DNA from 3 places in the Kitasatospora sp. NBC_01287 genome. Region 1 is predicted to be linked to each of the others. Evidence: predicted binding sites of a transcription regulator. Region 1 holds the regulator's gene; each other region holds the start of a gene.
The links. The regulator HrcA, encoded in region 1, represses chaperone genes, less so after heat shock. The targets are predictions, from matches to a motif close to TTNGCACTCNGNNNNNCNGAGTGCNAA.
Positions count from the first base shown of each region.

Region 1 (7,176 bases):
CCAGCGGGCCGGCTCCATGCTGACCACGGAGAGCAGCAGCACCCGGTCGCCGCCGCCCGGCTGCTCGAACGCCAGGTCGCCGATCGGCCCGTACGGCAACCGGCTCGGCTGCCCGCCGTCCAACGGGACCGCGAACGACCAGGTGTGACGGGACGTCGACTGCCCCGCGCTGGTGATCGCCACCGGCTCGCCCCGCGGGGTCCAGCCGCGCAGCCGACTGCGGCCGGTGTGGCCCCAGTGGGTGAGCCGGCTGGCGTCGCCGCCGTCGACCGGGGCGACGTAGACCTCCGCCGAGCCGTCCCGGGTGGAGGTCCAGGCGATCAGGCGGCCGTCCGGGGAGAAGCGGGGATGGGAGACCGGGGAGCGGTCGGCGGTCAGCCGCCAGGCCCGGCCGCCGTCCAGCGGGCCGAGCCAGATGTCGTCCTCGGCGACGAAGGTGACCAGGTCGCCGTGCAGGTGCGGGTGGCGCAGGTAAGCGCTCGCTGAGGTGCTCTCGGGTTCCATCACCGCGCCAGGTTATGCAGGGCGGGGCGACCGGGACCAGCGGTTCCGAGGAGACGACGGAGACGGCGGTGGCCGCGGAGGCAGCGGCGGAGGCAGCCCGGCGCGTCAGGACCAGCGGCCGGTGCGGCCGAGCAGCAGCGCGCCCGCCGCCACGCCCGCCGTGGAGGTGCGCAGCACCGAGGAGCCGAGCCGGTAGGGCTTGGCACCGGCCTCGGCGAAGGCGGCGAGCTCCTCGGGGCTCACCCCGCCCTCCGGGCCGACGATCAGCACCAGGTCACCGCTGTCCGGCAGCTCGGCGGTCGCCAGCGGCTCGGCGCCCTCCTCGTGCAGCACCGCGGCGAAGGCGGCGCCGGCCAGCAGCGGGGCGAGCTGACGCGTCGTCATCGGCTCGCGCACCTCGGGGAAGCGCAGGCGGCGCGACTGCTTGCCCGCCTCGCGCGCGGTGGCCCGCCACTTGGCCAGCGCCTTGGCACCGCGCTCGCCCTTCCACTGGGTGACGCAGCGGGAGGCCGGCCAGGGGACCACCACGTCGACGCCCACCTCGGTCATGGTCTCGACCGCCAGCTCGCCGCGGTCGCCCTTGGGCAGCGCCTGGACCACGACGATCCGCGGGCTCGGCTCGGCCACGGCGGCGAGCCCGGTGAGCGTGACCTCCAGCGCGTCCTTGCCGTGCACGGCGGTGACGGTGCCGTGGCCGCCCAGGCCCAGCCCGTCGGTCAGGGTGACCGCCTCGCCGACCTCCAGCCGCTTCACGGCGGCGGCGTGCCGGCCCTCGGGCCCGTCCAGGCGGACCGGGGTGCCGGGCACGGCGCCGGCCAGCCGGGCGGTCTCGACGACGAAGACGGGTGCGGTCATGGCGCGCTCTTCTCACAACGGGTCAGGCGGGCGGCGGGGCTGGCCGGCGGGCGGGCGGCGGGGTGGGCCCGAAAACGGGACGGGGCGGCCCGGGAACGGGCCGGGGTGGGCCGGTAGCCCGGCCCACCCCGATCGCGATGGTGCTGGTGACCGCTCAGCGGCCGTTGAAAGCGTCCTTCAGGCGGGAGAACAGCCCCTGCTGCCCCGGCGCGAAGTGCCCCGAGGGCCGCTCCTCGCCGCGCAGCACCGCCAGGCGGCGCAGCAGGTCCTCCATCTCGGGGTCGAGCTTGGTGGGCGTCTGCACCTCGACATGCACTATCAGGTCGCCCCGGCCGCCCCCGCGCAGGTGGGTGACGCCCCGTCCGTGCAGCGGGATCGACTGGCCGGACTGGGTGCCCGGCCGGATGTCGACCTCCTCCAGGCCGTCCAGGGTCTGCAGCGGCACCTGGGTGCCGAGCGAGGCGGCCGTCATCGGGATGGTGACCGTGCAGTGCAGGTCGTCCCCGCGGCGCTGGAAGGTCGGGTGGCTGGTCTCGGCGATCTCCACGTAGAGGTCGCCGGCCGGGCCGCCGCCGGGGCCGACCTCGCCCTCGCCGGCCAGCTGGATCCGGGTGCCGTTGTCGACACCGGCGGGGATCTTGACCGTGAGGGTGCGCCGGGCCCGAACCCGGCCGTCGCCCGCGCACTCGGGGCACGGGGTCGGGACCACGGTGCCGAAGCCCTGGCACTGCGGGCACGGGCGCGAGGTCATGACCTGGCCCAGGAAGGACCGGGTGACCTGGGAGACCTCGCCCTTGCCGCGACACATGTCGCAGGTCTGCGCCGAGGTGCCCGGGGCCGCACCCTCACCGCTGCAGGTGGTACAGGTGACGGCGGTGTCGACCTGGAGTTCCTTGGTGGTGCCGAAAGTGGCCTCCTCCAGGGTGATCTCCAGGCGGATCATCGCGTCCTGGCCGCGCCGGGTGCGCGAGCGCGGGCCGCGCTGCCCGGAGGCCGCGCCGAAGAAGGCGTCCATGATGTCGGAGAAGCCGAAGCCCGCCGCACCCGCGCCGAATCCGCCCGCGCCACCGCCGTTGGGCGACAAGGGATCGCCGCCGAGGTCGTAGACCTGCCGCTTCTGCGGGTCCGAGAGCACCTCGTAAGCGGCGTTGATCTCCTTGAACCGCTCCTGCGTCTTGGGGTCCGGGTTGACGTCCGGGTGCAGTTCACGGGCAAGGCGCCGGAACGCCTTCTTGATCTCGTCCTGCCCCGCGTCCCGTCGGACGCCGAGTACCGCGTAGTAGTCCGTGGCCACCAAATGCTCCGCTTGTTCCGCCTGTAGAAGGTCCTGCTGCGACTGGTCTGTCTACTACATGTAGTAGGGGTGCTCTATGACTCGGCCAGGATCTGCCCCACGTACCGGGCAACCGCCCGGACCGCCCCCATCGTGCCGGGGTAGTCCATCCGAGTGGGACCGATCACTCCGAGTTTGGCCACACTCTCCTCGCCCGAACCGTAACCGACCGAGACGACCGAGGTGGAATTGAGGCCCTCGTACTCGTTCTCCCGACCGATCCGCACCATCATGCCGCTGTCCGCGGTCTCGCCGAGCAGGCGCAGCAGCACCACCTGCTCCTCCAGGGCCTCCAGGACCGGCTGGATGGTGAGCGGGAAGTCGTGGCCGAAACGGGTCAGGTTGGCCGTGCCGGCCAGCATGATCCGCTCCTCGTTCTGCTCGACCAGCGACTCGAAGAGGGTGGAGAGGACGGTGGAGACGATCGGCCGCTCGGCGGGCTCGAAGGCCGCCGGCAGGTCGTCGACCAGGGCCGGGACGTCGGGGAAGCGCTGGCCGCCGGCTCTGGCGTTCAGCCGGGCGCGCAGGTCGGCCAGGGTGCTCTCGTGGACCGGGGCCGGGCAGTCGAACACCCGCTGCTCGACCCGGCCGGTGTCGGTGATCAGCACCAGCATCACCTTGGCCGGAGCGAGCGCGACCAGCTCGACGTGGCGCACGGTCGAGCGGGAGAGCGAGGGGTACTGGACCACGGCGACCTGGCGGGTCAGCTGGGCGAGCAGCCGCACGGTGCGGGCCACCACGTCGTCCAGGTCGACGGCGCCGTCCAGGAAGTGCCGGATCGCCCGGCGCTCGGGGGCGCTCATCGGCTTGACCTCGGCCAGCCGGTCGACGAAGAGCCGGTAGCCCTTGTCGGTCGGGATCCGGCCGGCGCTGGTGTGCGGCTGCTGGATGTAGCCGTCCTCCTCCAGGGTGGCCATGTCGTTGCGCACGGTGGCCGGGGAGACGCCGAGGTTGTGCCGCTCGACCAGGGCCTTGGAGCCCACCGGCTCCTCGGTGCCCACGTAGTCCTGGACGATGGCACGCAGTACGGCGAGCTTGCGCTCGTCGAGCTGGCGGATCTCCAGCCTGCTGACCTCGGCACTCTTGACGGCGCGGGCGGCGGGCGCGGGCCTGCCGGCCGGCGCGGACTTGGCGGCTGCCGACCGGGCCGGACGCGCGGCGGGCGCGGGCCTGCCGGCCGGCGCGTCGCCGGCCGAGTCGCGGCCGGTGGGACGCGGGTCGGAATCGGGTTCGTCGAACATGGCACGCACCTCCCTCTTCGCGCGTTGTCCAGGTACTGGGTCGGGCACTACGGGTACTGGGTCAGAATTGGCCTGGCACTCTGCACAGTGGAGTGCCAAAACCGTACCTGCCAGTGTAGGGCCCGGGTCCGACGGCAGGAACGCCCTGGCCGTGGATGCCGCGCGGATCACTCCGCGAGGCTCCCCGGCCGACCGGCCGCGACGCGCGTCACGCGACCGCGCCGGACCAGGGTGGTGCCCGCCGCCGGGCGAAGTGGCAGCATCGATAGCAACTGGGACCGAGGCGGTACGACCGCCCCGGTCTGGAGACCTGATGGACACAAGGAGCAGCCATGTCGGCGTCCGGCCCCCACACCCGCTTCGCGCCCGACCGTGGACTGTCCACGCGGATGGTCACCACGATGTTCCTGATCGGGCTGCTGTACGTCGGCTTCACGGGTGTGCTGATCGTCCTGCTGAAGGGCGCCTGGCCGCTGATCGTGCTGCTGATGGGCGGGCTCTTCGTCGCGCAGTTCTGGTTCAGCGACAAGATCACCGAGCGGGCGATGGGCGCCCACGCGGTCACCCCGGAGCAGTATCCGCAGCTGCACGGCACCATTGACCGGCTCTGCGCGCTGGCCGACATGCCCAAGCCGCGCGTCGCGGTCGCCGACAACGACATGCCCAACGCCTTCGCCACCGGCCGCAACCCGCAGAACGCGGTGGTCTGCGTGACCACCGGCCTGCTGCGCCGGCTGGAGCCGGAGGAGCTGGAAGGCGTGCTGGCGCACGAGCTCTCGCACGTCGCGCACCGGGACGTCGCGGTGATGACCATCGCCGGCTTCCTCGGCGTGCTGGCCGGTGCGATCACCCGGATCGCGCTCTACAGCGGCATGATGGGCGGCGGCAACCGGAACAACAACAACAATGACAACGCCGCGTTCGTGATGATCGCCGTCACGCTGGTCAGCGTGGTGGTCTACGCGCTCAGCTTCCTGCTCACCCGGGTGCTGTCCCGCTACCGCGAGCTGGCCGCCGACCGCGCCGCCGCCCAGCTCACCGGCCGGCCCAGCGCGCTCGCCTCGGCGCTGACCAAGGTGACCGGGCAGATCGCCGCGATCCCGACCCAGGACCTGCGCCAGTCGCAGGCCTACAACGCGTTCTACTTCGCCCCCGCGCTGAGCGCCCGCGAGACGGCCACGCAGCTGCTGTCCACCCACCCCAGCCTGGAGCAGCGTCTGGAGCAGCTGGGCAAGATCTCCGCCGAGCTGGGACGCTGACCCCCAACAGCTGCTACTGACGCTGCCACTGAAAGGGAACGACCCGTGGGATTCCTGGACGCGCTGCTCGGCCGCAGCAAGCCGGTCAAGCCGGACCTCGACCAGCTCTTCGGCGTGCCGTCGGCCGCCCTCACCCTGGAGGCCGCCGCCGGCTTCACGCCCACCGGGCTCGGCTCGGTCTGCTTCGCGGCGGTCGAGGGCGGCGCGTTCGGCGAGGTGGAACGGCAGGTGCGGGCCCTGCTGGACGCCGACACCGCGGGCGGCGGGACCCCGGTGGAGGCCAGCCGCGACGAGTACGGCTACTCCTGGCTGCTCGCCCGGCACACCCCCGAGGAGCTGCCGGACCTGGTCAACGACCTGCACGCGGTCAACAGCGAGCTGGAGGCCAACGGCTTCGGCCCGCAGTTGCTCTGCTCGCTGGTCGGCTTCCGCAACGAGGCGGGGCAGTCGCTGGCGCTGGTCTACCTCTACAAGCGCGGCTCCTTCTACCCCTTCGCCCCGATGCCCGGCGGCGGCGAGAAGCGCAACAGCCCGCTGGAGCTGCAGGTGAAGGCGATGCTAGGCAACGACCTGCGGTTGGAGGCGGACCTCAGCCGCTGGTTCCCGGTCTGGGGCGCGCCCGGGCTGTGAGGCCGGCCCCCGCTTGAGCCCGGACCTGTGAGCCCGGACCTGTGAGCTGGTGAGCTGGTGAGCCGACGGCCCGTTGCACCCTGACGGGCCGTCGGCTTTTCCTATAGTTCCTCCCATGCGCAGCACTCAGTACAGCTCCGACCTCACCCCGCCCTGGAAGCGCCAGCAGCCCGCCCCGGAGGTGCCCGCCGAACGGGACCTCGTGGTCGAGGAGGCCGCCAGCGGCTTCTGCGGCGCGGTGGTGCGCTGCGAGAAGACCGCCGAGGGCCCGACCGTGACCCTGGAGGACCGGTTCGGCAAGCACCGGGTCTTCCCGCTGGTCCCGCGCGGCTTCCTGCTGGAGGGCAAGGTGGTCACCCTGGTACGGCCGAGCGGCCCGGCACCGGCCCGGGGCCCCGGGCGGACCGCCTCCGGCTCGATCGCGGTGCCCGGTACCCGGGCCAGGGTCGCCCGGGAATCGCGGATCTACGTCGAGGGCCGGCACGACGCGGAGCTGGTCGAGCGGGTCTGGGGCGACGACCTGCGGATCGAGGGCGTGGTGGTCGAGTACCTGGAGGGTGTCGACGACCTGCCGGCGATCGTGGCCGAGTTCGCCCCCGCGGGCGGACGGCGGCTCGGCGTCCTGGTGGACCACCTGCTCCCGGGGACCAAGGAGCACCGGATCGCCTCGGCGGTCACCGGGGACGCCGTGCTGGTGGTGGGGCATCCCTTCATCGACATCTGGCAGGCCGTCAAGCCGGAGAGCGTGGGCATCGCGGCTTGGCCCGGGGTGCCGCGCGGGGAGGTCTGGAAGGAGGGCATCTGCCGCCGCCTGGGGTGGCCGGTGGACACTCCGGCCGCCTGGAAGCGGATCCTGGCCTCGGTGAACTCGTACAAGGACCTGGAGCCCGAACTTCTCCGGAGCGTCGAGCAACTCATCGATTTCACCACGGAGTAGCGTGCTGATCACCCCACGCGCGTGGGGGTCGCCCGTCGATGAGCTCGTCGACCCGGCCGAGTAGCGTCAGCGCCCCGCACGCGCGGGGCCGGCCCCGTCAGTCCACCAGGTCGCGCACCACCGCGTCCGCCAGCAGCCGCCCGCGCAGGGTCAGCACAGCCCGCCCCGCGGCGAACGGCCCGCCGGCCAGCAGCCCGTCGGCCAGCGCCCGCTCGGCGGCCCGCAGCCCGGCCGCGGTGAGCAGGTCGAGCGGGCAGCCCTCGACCAGTCGCAGCTCCAGCAGGATCCGCTCGACCCGGCGGTCCTCGGCCGGCAGCACCTCGCGCCCCTGGGCCGGCGTGCGGCCCTCGGCCAGGGCCCGTGCGTACGCCGCCGGGTGCTTGGCGTTCCACCACCGCACACCGCCGACGTGGCTGT
Region 1 covers NZ_JAPEPB010000001.1:6,164,751-6,171,926, reverse strand. The annotation lists gene OG455_RS26695 (S41 family peptidase) at 1-504, opposite strand, end outside; gene OG455_RS26690 (16S rRNA (uracil(1498)-N(3))-methyltransferase) at 610-1,359, opposite strand; gene dnaJ (molecular chaperone DnaJ) at 1,514-2,653, opposite strand; gene hrcA (heat-inducible transcriptional repressor HrcA) at 2,728-3,750, opposite strand; gene htpX (zinc metalloprotease HtpX) at 4,266-5,192, shown strand; gene OG455_RS26670 (hypothetical protein) at 5,238-5,822, shown strand; gene OG455_RS26665 (DUF3097 domain-containing protein) at 5,938-6,759, shown strand; gene hemW (radical SAM family heme chaperone HemW) at 6,857-7,176, opposite strand, start outside.

Region 2 (7,176 bases), 2.2 Mb from region 1:
CCGCGCCCGCCGCCGGCCCCGTCCACGGACCCGCGCTGCACGCCGTTGCACTCGCCGAACTGGTGGGCGGCAGCGCCAGGCTGGCGGGGGAGCTGGCCCGGCGGGCGGCGGCGGGCGCGGCGGCGGCCGGTGACCGCTGGCACCAGGTGCGAGCGCTCGGGGTGCTCGGTGAGTCCGGCCTGCTCCGGGGGGACGCGGCCGCCACCGCGGCCGGGGTGGAGGTGCTCCAGGAGGCGCGGCGGCTGAGCGCGGCGGCGGGATTCGCGGACCCGGCCGCGGTGCGCAGGCTCGCGCTGCTCGCGGAGGGGCTGGCGGCCCTGGGCGAGCACGGTGCGGCCGCGCAGGCGCTGCACCAGGGCGGTGAGTTGGCGTCGCGCTGGGCCGGTGCGCCGCAGGCCCCGGCGCTGGCCGTGCTGGACCGGTCCGCCGGACTGGCGCAGGCGGGAGTGGGGAACGGGCGTGAGGCGGTGGAGCTGCTGCGGCGGTCGGCGGAGCGGCAGCGCGCGCTGGGGCTGCCACTGGACCTGGCCCGGACGCTGGTGGCGCTCGGCTCGGTCGAGCGGCGCCTGCGCCACCGCCCGGGCGCGCGGGCCGCGTTGCTGGAGGCCCGGGACCTCTGCGCGGACCACGGGGCCCGCCCGCTGCTGGCCCGGGTGGCGCGGGAGCTGGAGCGGTTGGACCAGGCGGTGGCCCTGCCGGGCTCGGACGGCGGCCTGCTGACGGCCAGTGAGCAGCGGATGGCGGGCCTGGCGGCCGACGGCGCGAGCAACCGCGAGGTGGCCGCCGCCCTCTTCGTGAGCGTGAAGACCGTGGAGGGGACGCTCTCCCGGGTCTACCGGAAGCTCGGTGTCCGCTCCCGCGCCGGACTCGCCCGAGCCCTCGCCACCGGCGGCTGACCGCTCGCCTGCCGCACCTCGCCCAGCGGTGCCGAGTCCCTTCCCTGGCGCACCCAGCCCCGTCATGTCCTGCCGCCCCGCCCCGCCCCGCTGCACGAGGCCGCACGAGGCCGCGCGCCACCGCACGACGCGGAGCGACATCCCACGCCGCCCCAGGACGCCTCGCGACACCCCGGGACACGATCGCGACACACAACCAGCAGGGGATACCCCTCTTTTGACAGTGAATCGACAAACCTAGCGTTGGAGCCATCCACTCCCCAGCCCTGGGCGCCGGGCGCGGCCGAACCTCGGCAGCCGGCGTCCGCGGCCGATCGCTCCCGTCCCAGGAGGACCTTCCGTGAAGTCCCGTATCAGGCCTGTCATCGGACTGCTCGCCGCCCCGCTGCCGATCATCGCGCTGGCCGCCACACCCGCGTTCGCCGCCCAGCCCGCCGCCCAGACCCCCGCCGCCCTGCGCGGGGACGTCGTGGCGGCCGTGAGCCACTCCATCCGGACCGGCGACGTCGCGGCCGACCAGCGGATATCCGTGGCGGTCAGCCTCACGCAGCGGGACACCGCGGGGCTGGACACCTTCCTCAACCGGGTCACCGACCCGAGCTCGCCGGACTACCAGCACTACCTGACGGTGGACCAGTTCGCCCAGCGCTACGGCGCCACCCAGGACACCGTCGCCAAGGTCTCCGCCTACCTGGCGGGCCAGGGGCTGCAGGTCGGCCAGGTGACCGCCAACCGGCTCACCATCGAGGCCAGCGGCACGGCCGCCCAGGTGCAGAAGGCCTTCGGGACCAGCCTGGCCAACTACCGGGACAACCAGGACGGGCGGACCTACTTCGCCAACACCGGCGCCCCGCAGCTGCCCGCCGACATCGCCTCCGTGGTGACCGATGTCTCCGGCCTGAACAGCTACGCGAAGTTCACCCACGACAGCGTCAAGAACACCTCCCCGGCCGCCTCCTCCAAGGCGCCGACGGGCCTGTCCCCGACCACCGCGCGGTCCGCCTACAACCTCACCTCCGCGATCAGCGCCGGTTACACCGGTAGCGGTGCGACGGTCGGCCTGCTGGAGTTCTCGGGCTTCAAGCAGAGCGACATCACCGCCTACGACAAGCAGTTCAGCCTCAAGCCCAGCACCCCGACCGTGGTCGCCGCCGGCGGCGGCACCACCGACCTGTCCGGCCAGGACGAGGTCGACCTGGACATCGAGGTCGTCCAGGCCCTGGCTCCCGGCGCGACGGTCAAGGTCTACGAGGCGCCGAACAGCGACGCGGGCGAGACCGCGATCTACGCCAAGCTCGTCAGCGACAACGTCCCGGTGATCTCGATCAGCTGGGGCACCGACGAGGCCGACGAGACCGCGAGCAACCGGGTGGCCGTCGACGCCGACCTCCAGGAGGCCGCCGCGCAGGGCCAGTCGGTGTACGCCGCCTCCGGTGACAGCGGCTCGGACGACGCCGGCAACGGCGGCACCTCGGTCGACTTCCCGGCGGCCGACCCGTACGTCACCGGCGCCGGCGGCACCACGCTGACCACCGGCTCGGGCGGTGCCTGGAGCAAGGAGACCGCCTGGTCCGGCAGCGGCGGCGGCGTCTCCTCGTACTTCAACACCCCGAGCTACCAGACGCCGGTCAACACCGGCACCTTCCGCACCGTCCCGGACGTCGCGGCGGTCGCCGACCCCTCCACCGGCTGGGCGATCTACACCGGCGGCTCCTGGAACGAGTACGGCGGCACCAGCGCGGCGGCGCCGAACTGGGCGGCCTTCACCGCGGTCTACAACAGCGAGGCCAAGGCCAAGGGCGCGGCCTCCTTCGGCTTCGCGAACAGCCGGATCTACACCCTGGCGACCTCCAGCTCCTACTCCTCGGCCTTCCACGACGCGAAGACCGGCAGCAACGGGGCCTACAAGGCCGGCACCGGCTACGACAAGGTGACGGGCTGGGGCTCCTACAACGGCGCCAACTTCCTGAAGGCCGAGCTCGGCTGAGAGTGAACCGAGCACGCACACCCGCAGCTGCCGGGTGGGCGCCAGGGGCCGGGCCGACGCCCGGCCCCTGGCGCCGTTCTACGCTGGACGGGAACGGACCACAGCGGAGGCAGCACGATGGCAGCACAGGACGAGCGCGACGAGCGCGACGAGCAGGGCGAGCAGGACGGCCGGAGCGAGCCGGGCCAGGAAGGCCGGCAGCCCGAGTCGGCGGCGGTCGGGCAGGAGCCGGGCCGGACGGCCCCGGCGCAGGCCGCCAAGCTCGTCTTCACCGACCCGCTGAGCCGGCAGACCGCGGACGACACCGACGCCGGCTGGGGCGAGTCCCAGGCCTCGCGCGGCCTGGACTGGTACCTGAGCCAGCGGCCCCCGCACCACGGCTAGCGGCGGGCGGGGACCGTCGGCCCGAACGGATCACTGGATCGGACTATCCGGGGGACGGGAACGGGGACGGCAAACGCAGAGACGGGGACGGGGACGGGGACAGTGAACGTAGGGGCGGGACAGAGAGCGGGGGACGGGGATCAGCGCTGGCGGACGAGCGCGTCCCGGATCTCGGTCAGCAGAGCGACCTCCTGGGCCTCGGCCTCGGCGGCCAGCTCGGCGACGGTCTTGCGGTGGGCCATGTACCGTGCGGCCGGCAGCACGATGAAGAAGTAGACCACCGCGGCCGTGATCAGGAACTGCAGGGCCGCGCTGAGCACGGATCCCCAGAGCAGCTGGATGCCGGAGGTCACCTCGCCGCTGGCGTTGACCACGCACGGGCCCTTGATGCAGGAGCTGTAGGAGTCGAGGTCCTTGGCGCCGAAGGCACCGACCAGCGGGTTGATGATGCCCTTGACGAATGCGTTGATGATGTTCGTGAACGCCGCGCCGATGACGACGGCGATCGCGAGATCGATGACATTGCCACGTAGCAGGAATTCCTTGAAGCCTTTCACGTCCCGTGAACGACAGGGACCTTGATCGGTAACGGGTGAATTGTCCGGCATTCGGGTGATATCGGCAGGGCGCTGCTCGCCGCTCCGTCGGCGCCGCCGCCGAGGCCGCCCTCAGCGCCCCGACGGGCAGCGCGCCACGGCCGGGGTGGGCGGTGACTGCGGGGTGGCCGGCACGACCGGTGCGGGCGGGCCGGGGCGCAGGGGGCAGGCGGTGATCGCCGCGGCGGCTGCCAGCAGGCCGGTGGCCAGCACGCCCGGTCGATGCCGCACAGCCTGCTGGAGCCGGTGCCGCCCGCTGCCGCCCCGCCGGATCGGACGGAACTCCGGGACCGCCCGCCGGGGCGGCAGCGGCGCCGCGCGGCGCGGCGGCGGATGCTGGGCGCGGTGGCGGCCACGGTGGCGGGCGCCGCCGATGAGCGGTCCGGGGGCGTCGGGCGCGGGTGTGGTCGTAGGGGCGGGAGCAGGCGCGGGCGCGGGCGTGGTCATGGGATCCACCTCTGGTTCGTGGGCCGACGGGCTGGCCGGACCAGCATCCGAGAAGAGCGCAAATGTGGATAACTTTTGCCCGTCCCGAGCGTCCCGACCGCCCGGAGCGCCCGCACCCACCGCCCACCGCCCACTCAGCGGCTCCACGCACGCCACTGCCCCCTGCCGGCGCCGATCGGGCGCCGCCAGGGGGCAGTGGTCGAAAGTCAGTGCGCCGGTCGAGCCGGCGCCCGGGTCAGCTCGCCGACGTCGAGGAGGACGAGGAGGAGCCGCTCGAACCCGAGGTGGAGCTCGACGCCGAGGAGGAGCCGCCCGACGAGCCGCCCGACGCCCCGGAGGACGAGGACGAGGCGGACGACGCGCCGGCCGAAGCGCCCGAGCCCGCGGCACCCGAGGTGGACGAGCCGGAACCGGCGCCCACGGAGCTGCTGGAGGAGGTGCGGCTGTCCGTCCGGTAGAAACCGGAGCCCTTGAACACCACGCCCACCGCCGAGAAGACCTTGCGCAGGCGCCCCTGGCAGTTCGGGCACACGGTCAGTGCCTCGTCGGTGAACTTCTGCACCGCCTCAAGGCCGTTGCCGCACTCGGTGCACTGGTACTGGTACGTGGGCACTTGTCTTCCTCCTGGCACTCTCGCCTGATGAGTGCTAACGACGGTCAATGATGCGGCATTCCGCTTGATCAGTCCAGCGCCGACCCGGGACGGCGGGTACCGCGTCGCCTCAGCGCTCGGACACCCCGACGAGCGAGGCCACCGCGCCGCCACTCCTGGCAACGGTACGGCCCCGGGTGCCGGGGGCCAGCAGAAGCCGCCGCAACGTGACCAGCGCCACCAGGCCGAGCCCCGCCCCGACCAGCGGCACCAGGAACCCGGTCCACGGCCCGTCGGCGTCGATCAGCTGCCCGGCGACGGTCGAGCCGACCGCCAGCCCGAGGCCGATCGCGCCGGTCAGCCAGGTGAACGCCTCGGTCTTGGCGCCGTCCGCGACCAGCGTCTCGACCAGCGTGTAGCCGGTGATCAGGGTCGGTGCGATGGCCAGGCCGCAGACCAGGCCGGCCACCGCCAGCGTGGTCAGGTTCGGCATCGCCCAGAGCGTCGAGCAGCCGAGCACCAGCAGGGCGTAGCTGCCGAGCATCCGCTGCTGGGCCGAGCGCCGCCAGGCGACGAGCCCGTACAGCACGCCCGCCAGCATCGAGCCGCCGGCGAAGATCCCGTAGACGATGCCGCTCAGCTCGCCCTGCCCGGCGGCCTCGGCGGTGGCGGTGACCGAGATCTGCATGCCGCCGAAGACGCTCCCGACGCCGAGGAAGGCGCCGGCCAGCAGGCGGACGCCCGGCGAGGCGAGCGCCGAGGCCCGTCGGGCGCCGGGCTCGGGCAGGTGACGGGCCGGCGCGGTGCGCCGCTGGGCGGCGAAGGCCAGCCCGCCGAAGAGGGTCAGCGCGGCCTCGACGACCAGCGCCGCCGCCGGGGCGACGGTGGTGGCGATCGTGCCGGCCAGCACCGGGCCGATGACGAAGGTGAACTCGTCGGTGACCGATTCGAAGGCGAAGGCGGTGTTGAGGTGGGCCGGCCGGTCGGCGACCTTGGCCACCCAGCGGGCCCGGACCATCGCGCCGATCTGCGGCACGGTGGCGCCGGCCGGCGTGGCGGCGAGGAAGAGCGTCCAGACCGGCGCGTGCCCCAGTGCCAGCGCGATCAGCGCGCCCACCGAGACGGCGTGCACCAGGACGCTGGGGACCAGCACGGCGGCCTGGCCGAAGCGGTCGGCCAGCCGGCCGGTCTGCGGCCCGACCAGGGCCTGGGCCACCGCGGCCACCGCGGCGACGGTGCCGGCGATGCCGTAGGAGCCGTTGGTGTCGCGGATCAGCAGCACGATGCCCAGGCTGAGCATGGCGTAGGGCAGGCGGGCGGCGAGGGCGGGGGCCAGGAAGGTCCACGCGCCGGGGGTGCGCAGCAGGGCGCCGTACCCGACCCGGGCGGGTGCCGCGGCCGGCTCCGCGACGCGGTCCTCCGCTCGCACGTCGAGCTGCTCGGTCCGTACTGCTCCGGGGTTGTCGACCGTTCGGCGGGCCGTCACGGTCGGTCCTTCCTGCTGCCTGGTAGCGCGGCCGGGGACGGGAAAGCCCCGACGGCGCCGAGAGTCGTCCTCTCGCGCGTCGACCGGGGTTGATACCGGGTCCGGCTGGCCGGTCGTGGAAGCGGGGGCCAGGAACTGCTCGCGGACCGCGGCCGCCGAGCGGTCGCGCCAACTCTGCTTCAGGCAGATGTTGCGGGTGTCTGTTGGATACCTCTGTGTCGGGTGCGCAGGGTGATGCGCTCCCCGCACCATCCTACGGGTCCGGTCACTTCATTGTCTACGCGCATAGAAACTCCCCCGGGAGCCCGACCCGGCCCACCTCGCCCCGGTCCACCTCGCCCCGGTCAGCTCCCCGCCAGCCACCCCGCGAGCTTGCCGCCCCGGTCCACCGCGCGCAGCCGCCGCTCGGTCGCCTCCTCGGCCGCCTCGGTGGTCACCACCAGCAGCTCGTCCAGCTCCCGCAGCACCGTGGCCCGGTCCGGCACGAAGCTGCTGCCCTCACGCACCACCAGGGTCACCGCGGCACCCCGCGGCAGCCGCAGCTCGCTCACCTCGACGCCAGACATCCGCGAGCCGCGCGCCAGCGAGACCGACAGCAGGTGGCCGTGCAGGCGCTCCAGCGGCGCCGACTCGATCCCCAGGTCCTGGCCGATCGCGCCCTCGGATATCCGCAGCCGCTTGGCCAGCCAGGGCAGCGTGGGGCCCTGCAGCAGGGTGAAGACGACCACCAGGACGAAGACGATGTTGAAGACGTCCTGGGCGTGCGGCACCCGGGCCACCAGCGGGAT
Region 2 covers NZ_JAPEPB010000001.1:3,997,878-4,005,053, reverse strand. The annotation lists gene OG455_RS16880 (AAA family ATPase) at 1-896, shown strand, start outside; gene OG455_RS16875 (protease pro-enzyme activation domain-containing protein) at 1,237-2,883, shown strand; gene OG455_RS16870 (hypothetical protein) at 3,001-3,267, shown strand; gene mscL (large conductance mechanosensitive channel protein MscL) at 3,408-3,875, opposite strand; gene OG455_RS16860 (hypothetical protein) at 3,936-4,310, opposite strand; gene OG455_RS16855 (FmdB family zinc ribbon protein) at 4,546-4,923, opposite strand; gene OG455_RS16850 (MFS transporter) at 5,033-6,331, opposite strand; gene OG455_RS16845 (potassium/proton antiporter) at 6,733-7,176, opposite strand, start outside.
Region 2: a site for HrcA is predicted at 4,935-4,961, ahead of OG455_RS16855 (FmdB family zinc ribbon protein). Genes of this name have one in related genera too.

Region 3 (7,176 bases), 2.0 Mb from region 1:
GGCCTGGTTCCATGACGCCGTGTACCAGCCGGACCGCTCCGAGAACGAGGAGCGCAGCGCCCAGCTGGCGATCCGCGCGCTGGGCGAGGCGGGGCTGGCGGCCGCGCTCATCGAGCGGGTGGTGCGGCTGGTCCGGCTGACCGCCGACCACCACCCGCGGCCCGGCGACCGGGACGGCGAGGTGCTCTGCGACGCCGACCTCGCGGTGCTGGGCCGCCCCGCCGAGGCCTACGCGGCGTACACCGCGGCGGTGCGCGAGGAGTACGCCTTCGTCCCCGAGGAGGCCTTCCGCGACGGACGCGCGGCCATCCTGCGGCAGTTGCTCGAACTGCCCGCGCTCTACCGCACCCCCGAGGGGCACACCCGCTACGACGGGCAGGCCCGCGCCAACCTGGCGGCGGAGCTCAGCACACTGACCTCATAGCGAACCGACGGGCGCCACCGCGACGCCCTCCTTGCCGCACACCCAGTGCGGATCGGGCCCCAACTCGGGTTCCACGCTGAGCGCGTGCGGGTCCCCGTCCTGCGCGCAGGCCTGGCAGAGCGGCCACCGGCCCCAGCCCTCCAGCAGCGCGTCCTGGACGTCCTGGGCGACCAGCCCGAGCACGAACCCGGTCCCGTCCGGCCACTGCTCCAGCCACCACCGCCGGTGCGTCACGGCGTCCTCCACCAGGGAGACCACCGCGGCGTCGGCCACGTCCCGGGCGGAGAGGTCGGCAAGGATCAGCGCCCTGGCACGGTGCAGGGCGGCCTCGATATCGGCCACGCGTTCGATCTCCTTCACCACTCACGACACACAGCAGGTCGCACGACGGGTCGCACGACAGGCCACAACGGACAGGGGCGGCCCCCGAAGGAGCCGCCCCTGTCACAGGTCAACCGATCCTGAAGTCAGGATCAGAAGTCCATGTCACCGCCCGGCATGCCGCCACCGGCCGGGGCGCCGGCCTTCTCGGGCTTGTCGGCGATGACGGCCTCGGTGGTGAGGAAGAGCGCCGCGATGGAGGCGGCGTTCTGCAGCGCGGAGCGGGTGACCTTCGCCGGGTCGATGATGCCCGCGGCGATCAGGTCGACGTACTCGTTGGTCGCGGCGTTCAGGCCGTGGCCGTAGGGAAGGTTGCGCACCTTCTCCACCACGACGCCACCCTCAAGGCCGGCGTTGACCGCGATCTGCTTGATCGGGGCCTCCAGCGCGACCTTGACGATGTTGGCGCCAGTGGCCTCGTCGCCCTCGAGCTCCAGCTTGTCGAACGCGACACCGGCCTGCAGCAGCGCAACGCCACCACCGGCGACGATGCCCTCCTCGACGGCCGCCTTCGCGTTGCGAACGGCGTCCTCGATGCGGTGCTTGCGCTCCTTGAGCTCGACCTCGGTCGCCGCGCCGGCCTTGATGACGGCCACGCCGCCGGCCAGCTTCGCGAGGCGCTCCTGGAGCTTCTCGCGGTCGTAGTCCGAGTCGCTGTTCTCGATCTCGGCGCGGATCTGGTTGACCCGGCCCGCGACCTGCTCGCTGTCGCCGCCACCGTCGACGATGGTGGTCTCGTCCTTGGTGATGACCACCTTGCGGGCGGTGCCCAGCAGCTCGAGACCGGCGTTCTCCAGCTTGAGGCCGACCTCCTCGGAGATCACGGTGCCACCGGTGAGGATGGCGATGTCGCCGAGCATGGCCTTGCGGCGGTCACCGAAGCCCGGGGCCTTGACGGCGACGGACTTGAAGGTGCCGCGGATCTTGTTCACGACCAGGGTCGACAGGGCCTCGCCCTCGACGTCCTCGGCGATGATGACGAGCGGCTTGCCGCCCTGCATGACCTTCTCCAGCAGCGGGAGCAGGTCCTTGACCGAGCCGATCTTGGAGTTGGCGATCAGGATGTAGGGGTCCTCGAAGGAGGCCTCCATCCGCTCCAGGTCGGTGGCGAAGTAGGCGGAGATGTAGCCCTTGTCGAAGCGCATGCCCTCGGTGAGCTCGAGCTCGAGGCCGAAGGTGTTGCTCTCCTCGACGGTGATGACGCCTTCCTTGCCGACCTTGTCCATGGCCTCGGCGATGAGCTCGCCGATCTGGGTGTCGGCGGCCGAGATGGAGGCGGTGGAGGCGATCTGCTCCTTGGTCTCCACGTCCTTGGCCTGGGCCAGCAGCTGGTCCGAGACGGCCGCGACGGCCTTCTCGATGCCGCGCTTCAGGGCCATCGGGTTGGCGCCGGCGGCCACGTTGCGCAGACCCTCGCGCACCAGGGCCTGGGCCAGCACGGTCGCGGTGGTGGTGCCGTCGCCAGCGACGTCGTCCGTCTTCTTGGCGACCTCCTTGACGAGCTCCGCGCCGATCTTCTCGTAGGGGTCCTCGAGCTCGATCTCCTTGGCGATGGAGACACCGTCGTTGGTGATCGTGGGGGCGCCCCACTTCTTCTCAAGGACGACGTTGCGGCCCTTGGGGCCCAGCGTCACCTTGACGGCGTCGGCAAGCTGGTTCATGCCGCGCTCAAGGCCGCGGCGAGCTTCCTCGTCAAACGCGATGATCTTGGCCATCGGAAGTGGTCCTCCAGGACACGTCGACTGCTCGGACCGGTGGCGCCCGCGACGGACGGCCCTGGTGTGCGGGGGGCCTGTCCCCTACCGCTCCCGGGGGCCTCACCGACCCGGTCCGTTGTCACTCTCAAGCTGTGAGTGCTAACGCCAATGATTAGCACTCCGGCATGGCGAGTGCAAGCTCCTTCGACGAGCCGACCGCAACCGGGCTCGAACGAACGGCAGGCCCGCAGCCCGCCCCGAGGTCGGGGACGGGATACGGGCCTGCCGCTGAACCACCAGCTCGGTGAGAGCCGAGGCTCCGAGGTTCGGAAAGGTCAGACCGCCGCGCGGACCATGTCCGCCTGCGGGCCCTTCTGCCCCTGGGAGATCTCGAACTCGACCCGCTGGCCCTCTTCAAGGGTGCGGTAGCCGTCCATCTGGATCGCGCTGTAGTGGACGAACACGTCCGCACCACCGTCGACCGCGATGAAGCCGTAGCCCTTCTCCGCGTTGAACCACTTGACGGTGCCCTGAGCCATTCCGAACTCCCCTAGTGCTGTGCTGGCCCTTCACGCACCCGCAGGTCACGGGCACGGGTCTGGCAGAGATGCCCGAGGAAACCCCCCTGGGCGCGCCCCTGCGTGCCGCACCGCCCCACCCCCGGAAGCCAGTTGGCGCCGACGGAGCAGGTGAATGCATCGACCGCGGCTGAATGTATCCGCATCGGCGCCCTGTGCAACAGGCCCACTGGACGCCAATTCGACCGGGGCGCCAAGGGATAGCAAGGGAGGAATGCGACAGAGCTCGCCATTTCGGTCCGGACATAGCGGACGAAACTCACGAATAGTCCAAAGAATTCTGACGAGTCGCCGACATGATTCAGGCGATACCTCGGCAGATGGCGTCTCAGGAGCCGGACAGCGCGAGCGGTACTCCAGCGCCGGGGCCGTCCCCGGGAGCCGGGAACAGCCTATGCCCTGCGGATGGCCGCCACGGACACGGCGCGGGGCGCCACGCCGAGCGCCGGATGTCCGGCACCGGGCACGACGCCCCGCTGACCCGCGCGACGGGCGCTGACCGGTCGTCAGCAGCCGCCCGCCACCGCCGGGATGATCGAGACCCCGGCGCCGTCCTCGACCCCGGTGGCCAGGCCCTCGGCGAACCGCACGTCGTCGTCGTTCACGTAGACGTTGACGAAACGGCGCAGCTTGCCGCTCTCGTCCAGGATCCGCTGGCCGATGCCGGGGTGGTTCTTCTCCAGGTCGGCGATGACCTCCTGCAGGGTGGCGCCCTCGGCGCTCACCTCGGCCCGGCCGTCGGTGTAGGTGCGCAGGATGGTCGGGATGCGGACGTTGGCGCTCATGGGGGTTGCTCCTCGCGGTGACGGAAGGCCGGGCGGCCGGGCAGGCCGGCGTGCTGGCGTGCTGGCGTGCTGACTGGCTGACTGGCTGGCGGGCTGACTGGTGGTCAGGAGGCCAGGCCGGCGGCCCGGAAGGACTCCAGGGTCGGCCGGATGGTGGCGGTCAGGCCGGCGTCGGCCACCGCGTCCAGCGTCTTCAGGCCGTCCCCGGTGTTGATCGCGACGGTCTCCTTGGCCGGGTCCAGCAGGCCGTTCTCGACCAGCTTCCTGAGCACGCCGATGGTCACCCCGCCCGCCGTCTCGGCGAAGATCCCCTCGGTCCTGGCCAGCAGCCTGATCGCGTCCACCACCTCGGCGTCGGTGACGTCCTCGACCGCGCCGCCGGTACGCCGGGCGATGTCCAGCACGTACGGGCCGTCGGCCGGGTTGCCGATCGCCAGCGACTTGGCGATGGTGTCCGGCTTGACCGGGCGGATCACGTCACGGCCGGCCTTGAAGGCCGCCGAGACCGGCGAGCAGCCGGCCGCCTGGGCCCCGAAGATCTTGTAGGGCCGGTCCTCGACCAGGCCCAGCTTGATCAGCTCCTGCAGCCCCTTGTCGATCTTGGTGAGCTGGGAGCCCGAGGCGATCGGGATCACCAGCTGCTCCGGCAGCCGCCAGCCGAGCTGCTCGCAGATCTCGTAGGCCAGGGTCTTGGAGCCCTCGCCGTAGTACGGGCGCAGGTTGACGTTGACGAAGCCCCAGCCCTCACCGGCCGGGTCGCCGATCAGCTCGGAGCAGAAGCGGTTCACATCGTCGTAGTTGCCCTCGATGCCGACCAGTTCGCCGCCGTAGACACCGGCCATCACGACCTTGCCCCGCTCCAGGTCGTGCGGGATGAAGACGCAGGACTTGAACCCGGCGCGGGCCGCGGCCGCGCCCACCGCGCCGGCCAGGTTGCCGGTGGATGAGCAGGAGAGGGTGGTGAAGTCGAAGGCGCGGGCGGCCTCGATGGCGCAGGCCACCACCCGGTCCTTGAAGGAGTGGGTGGGGTTGCCGGAGTCGTCCTTGACGTGCAGCTGAGCGGTGAAGCCGAGCTCGCGGCCCAGGTTGTCGGCCTTCACCAGCGGGGTCCAGCCCGGGTTGAGGTTGGGCTTGGCGGCGACGTCGGCGGGCACCGGCAGCAGCGGGGCGTAGCGCCAGATCGATGCCGGGCCGGCCTCGATCTGCTTGCGCAGCTGCTCGGCCTCGTAGCCGCCGAAGTCGTAGGCGATCTCCAGCGGGCCGAAGCACTCCAGGCAGGCGAAGCTGGGGCCGAGCGGGAACCGGGTGCCGCACTCGCGACAGGACAGCGCGGCGGCGGGGCCGAGGTCGACCGAAGGGACGGCGGGTGCGGGGGTAGCGGTAGCCATGGTGGCGGAGGCCTCTCTCCTCATCTTCCCCGTGACGCGGGCGCGCCACAGGACGGAATTGGCACCTGTCCCGCCGGGCCCCACGGGCCGGACGAGAAGGTTGCCGGGACGTCGACGGGCCGTTCCCTCAGTCCCTCTGGATGAGCTCTGTGAAGTTGTGGTCCTGCGCTGTGCTGGTCTTCCCTGGGGCCAACCCCGGCGTGCGAAGGTCTGACCGCAGTACGAAGACTGTATCCGAAGGCCGGGCACCTGGTCCCGACCGTCCGCAACGCGAGACGCGATGTACGAGGAGCGAGATTTGCCTGCCGAGCAGAACCCCGCGCCCCTTCCGGAGGTCGCCGACTGGCTACGCCGCCGGTCCTGGCGGGCGAGCGAGTGGTCGCCCGACCGACTGCTCGCCGCCAAGCGGGCCGCCGGGCCGGCCGGCACGGTGAGCGTGGTCCTGCCCGCGCTGGACGAGGAGTCCACGGTGGGCGACATCGTCGAGGTGATCCGGCGGGAGCTGATCGAGCGGCTGCCGCTGGTGGACGAGCTGGTGGTGGTCGACTCCGGGTCGGTGGACCGCACCGCCGAGGTGGCCGCGCGGGCCGGGGCCGCGGTGGTGCACCGGGACGAGGTCCTGCCCGACCTGCCGGCGGTGCCGGGCAAGGGCGAGGTGCTCTGGCGCTCGCTGCTGGTGACCAGCGGCTCGATCGTCTGCTTCATCGACGCCGACCTGCGCGAGTTCGACCCGGCCTTCGTCTGCGGCATCGTCGGACCGCTGCTCACCGAGCCCGACCTGCAACTGGTCAAGGCGATGTACGACCGGCCGCTGGAGACCGAGGGCGCGGTGGTGCCGGCCGGTGGCGGGCGGGTCACCGAGCTGGTCGCCCGCCCGCTGCTCAACCTGCACTGGCCCGAGCTGGCCGGCTTCGTGCAGCCGCTCGGCGGCGAGTACGCGGCCCGCCGCTCGCTGCTGGAGCGGCTGCACTTCCCGACCGGCTACGGGGTCGAACTCGGCCTGCTGGTGGACGCCCTGGAGCTGGTCGGACTGGACGCGCTGGCCCAGGTCGACGTCGGGGTGCGCCACCACCGCCACCAGGACAGCCAGGCGCTGGGCCGGATGGCCGCCACCATCTACCGCACCGCGCTGGAGCGGCTGGACCGCACCCACCGGCTGAAGGCCGCCGAGGACCTGGCCCGCCCGGTGCTCACCCAGTTCGACCGGGACGCGGACAGCCGGGAGTTCACCGCCCGCAGCCACCCGGTCACCGCGCTGGAGCGGCCCCCGATGATCGGGCTGGCGCAGTACCGGTCCCACCGCGAGCGCGGCCGGATGTGACCTAAGCCCTGGTTTGCGGCTCGCCCACCCCGGCAAGGTTGAACGTATGGCCGATCACACGACCACAGCGCGCGTCCTGGTGGCTTCCAATCGCGGCCCGGTCTCGTTCAGCAGTGCCCCGGACGGAACGCTGACCCTCAAGCGCGGCGGCGGCGGGCTGGTCTCGGGGCTCTCCGCGATCGACGACCCGAACACCGTCTGGGTCTGCGCCGCGCTCGGCCCGGCCGACCGGGAGGCCGTCGGGCGCTCTCCGCAGGGGCGGCTGGACCAGGGCGGCTTCGACGTCGGCGGACAGGCCGTCCGGATGCTGGACATCGATCCCGAGGTCTTCGACCACGCGTACAACGGCGTGGCCAACTCCACCCTCTGGTTCCTGCACCACATGCTCTACAACACCCCGACCGCCCCGGTCTTCGACGCGCACGCCGCCGAGCAGTGGGCCGCCTTCGAGACGTACAACGCCGCCTTCGCCCGGGCGCTGGCCGCCGAGGCCGCGCCCGGCGCGGCGGTGCTGGTGCAGGACTACCACCTGACCCTGGTGCCGGCCCTGCTCCGCGAGCTCCGCCCCGACCTGCGGATCAGCTACTTCCTGCACATCCCGT
Region 3 covers NZ_JAPEPB010000001.1:4,204,754-4,211,929, forward strand. The annotation lists gene OG455_RS17790 (HD domain-containing protein) at 1-424, shown strand, start outside; gene OG455_RS17795 (hypothetical protein) at 419-766, opposite strand; gene groL (chaperonin GroEL) at 898-2,520, opposite strand; gene OG455_RS17805 (cold-shock protein) at 2,838-3,041, opposite strand; gene OG455_RS17810 (ubiquitin-like small modifier protein 1) at 3,587-3,865, opposite strand; gene thrC (threonine synthase) at 3,970-5,253, opposite strand; SAM riboswitch class I at 5,271-5,400, opposite strand; gene OG455_RS17820 (glucosyl-3-phosphoglycerate synthase) at 5,552-6,574, shown strand; gene OG455_RS17825 (trehalose-6-phosphate synthase) at 6,621-7,176, shown strand, end outside.
Region 3: a site for HrcA is predicted at 2,675-2,701, ahead of groL (chaperonin GroEL). Genes of this name have one in related genera too.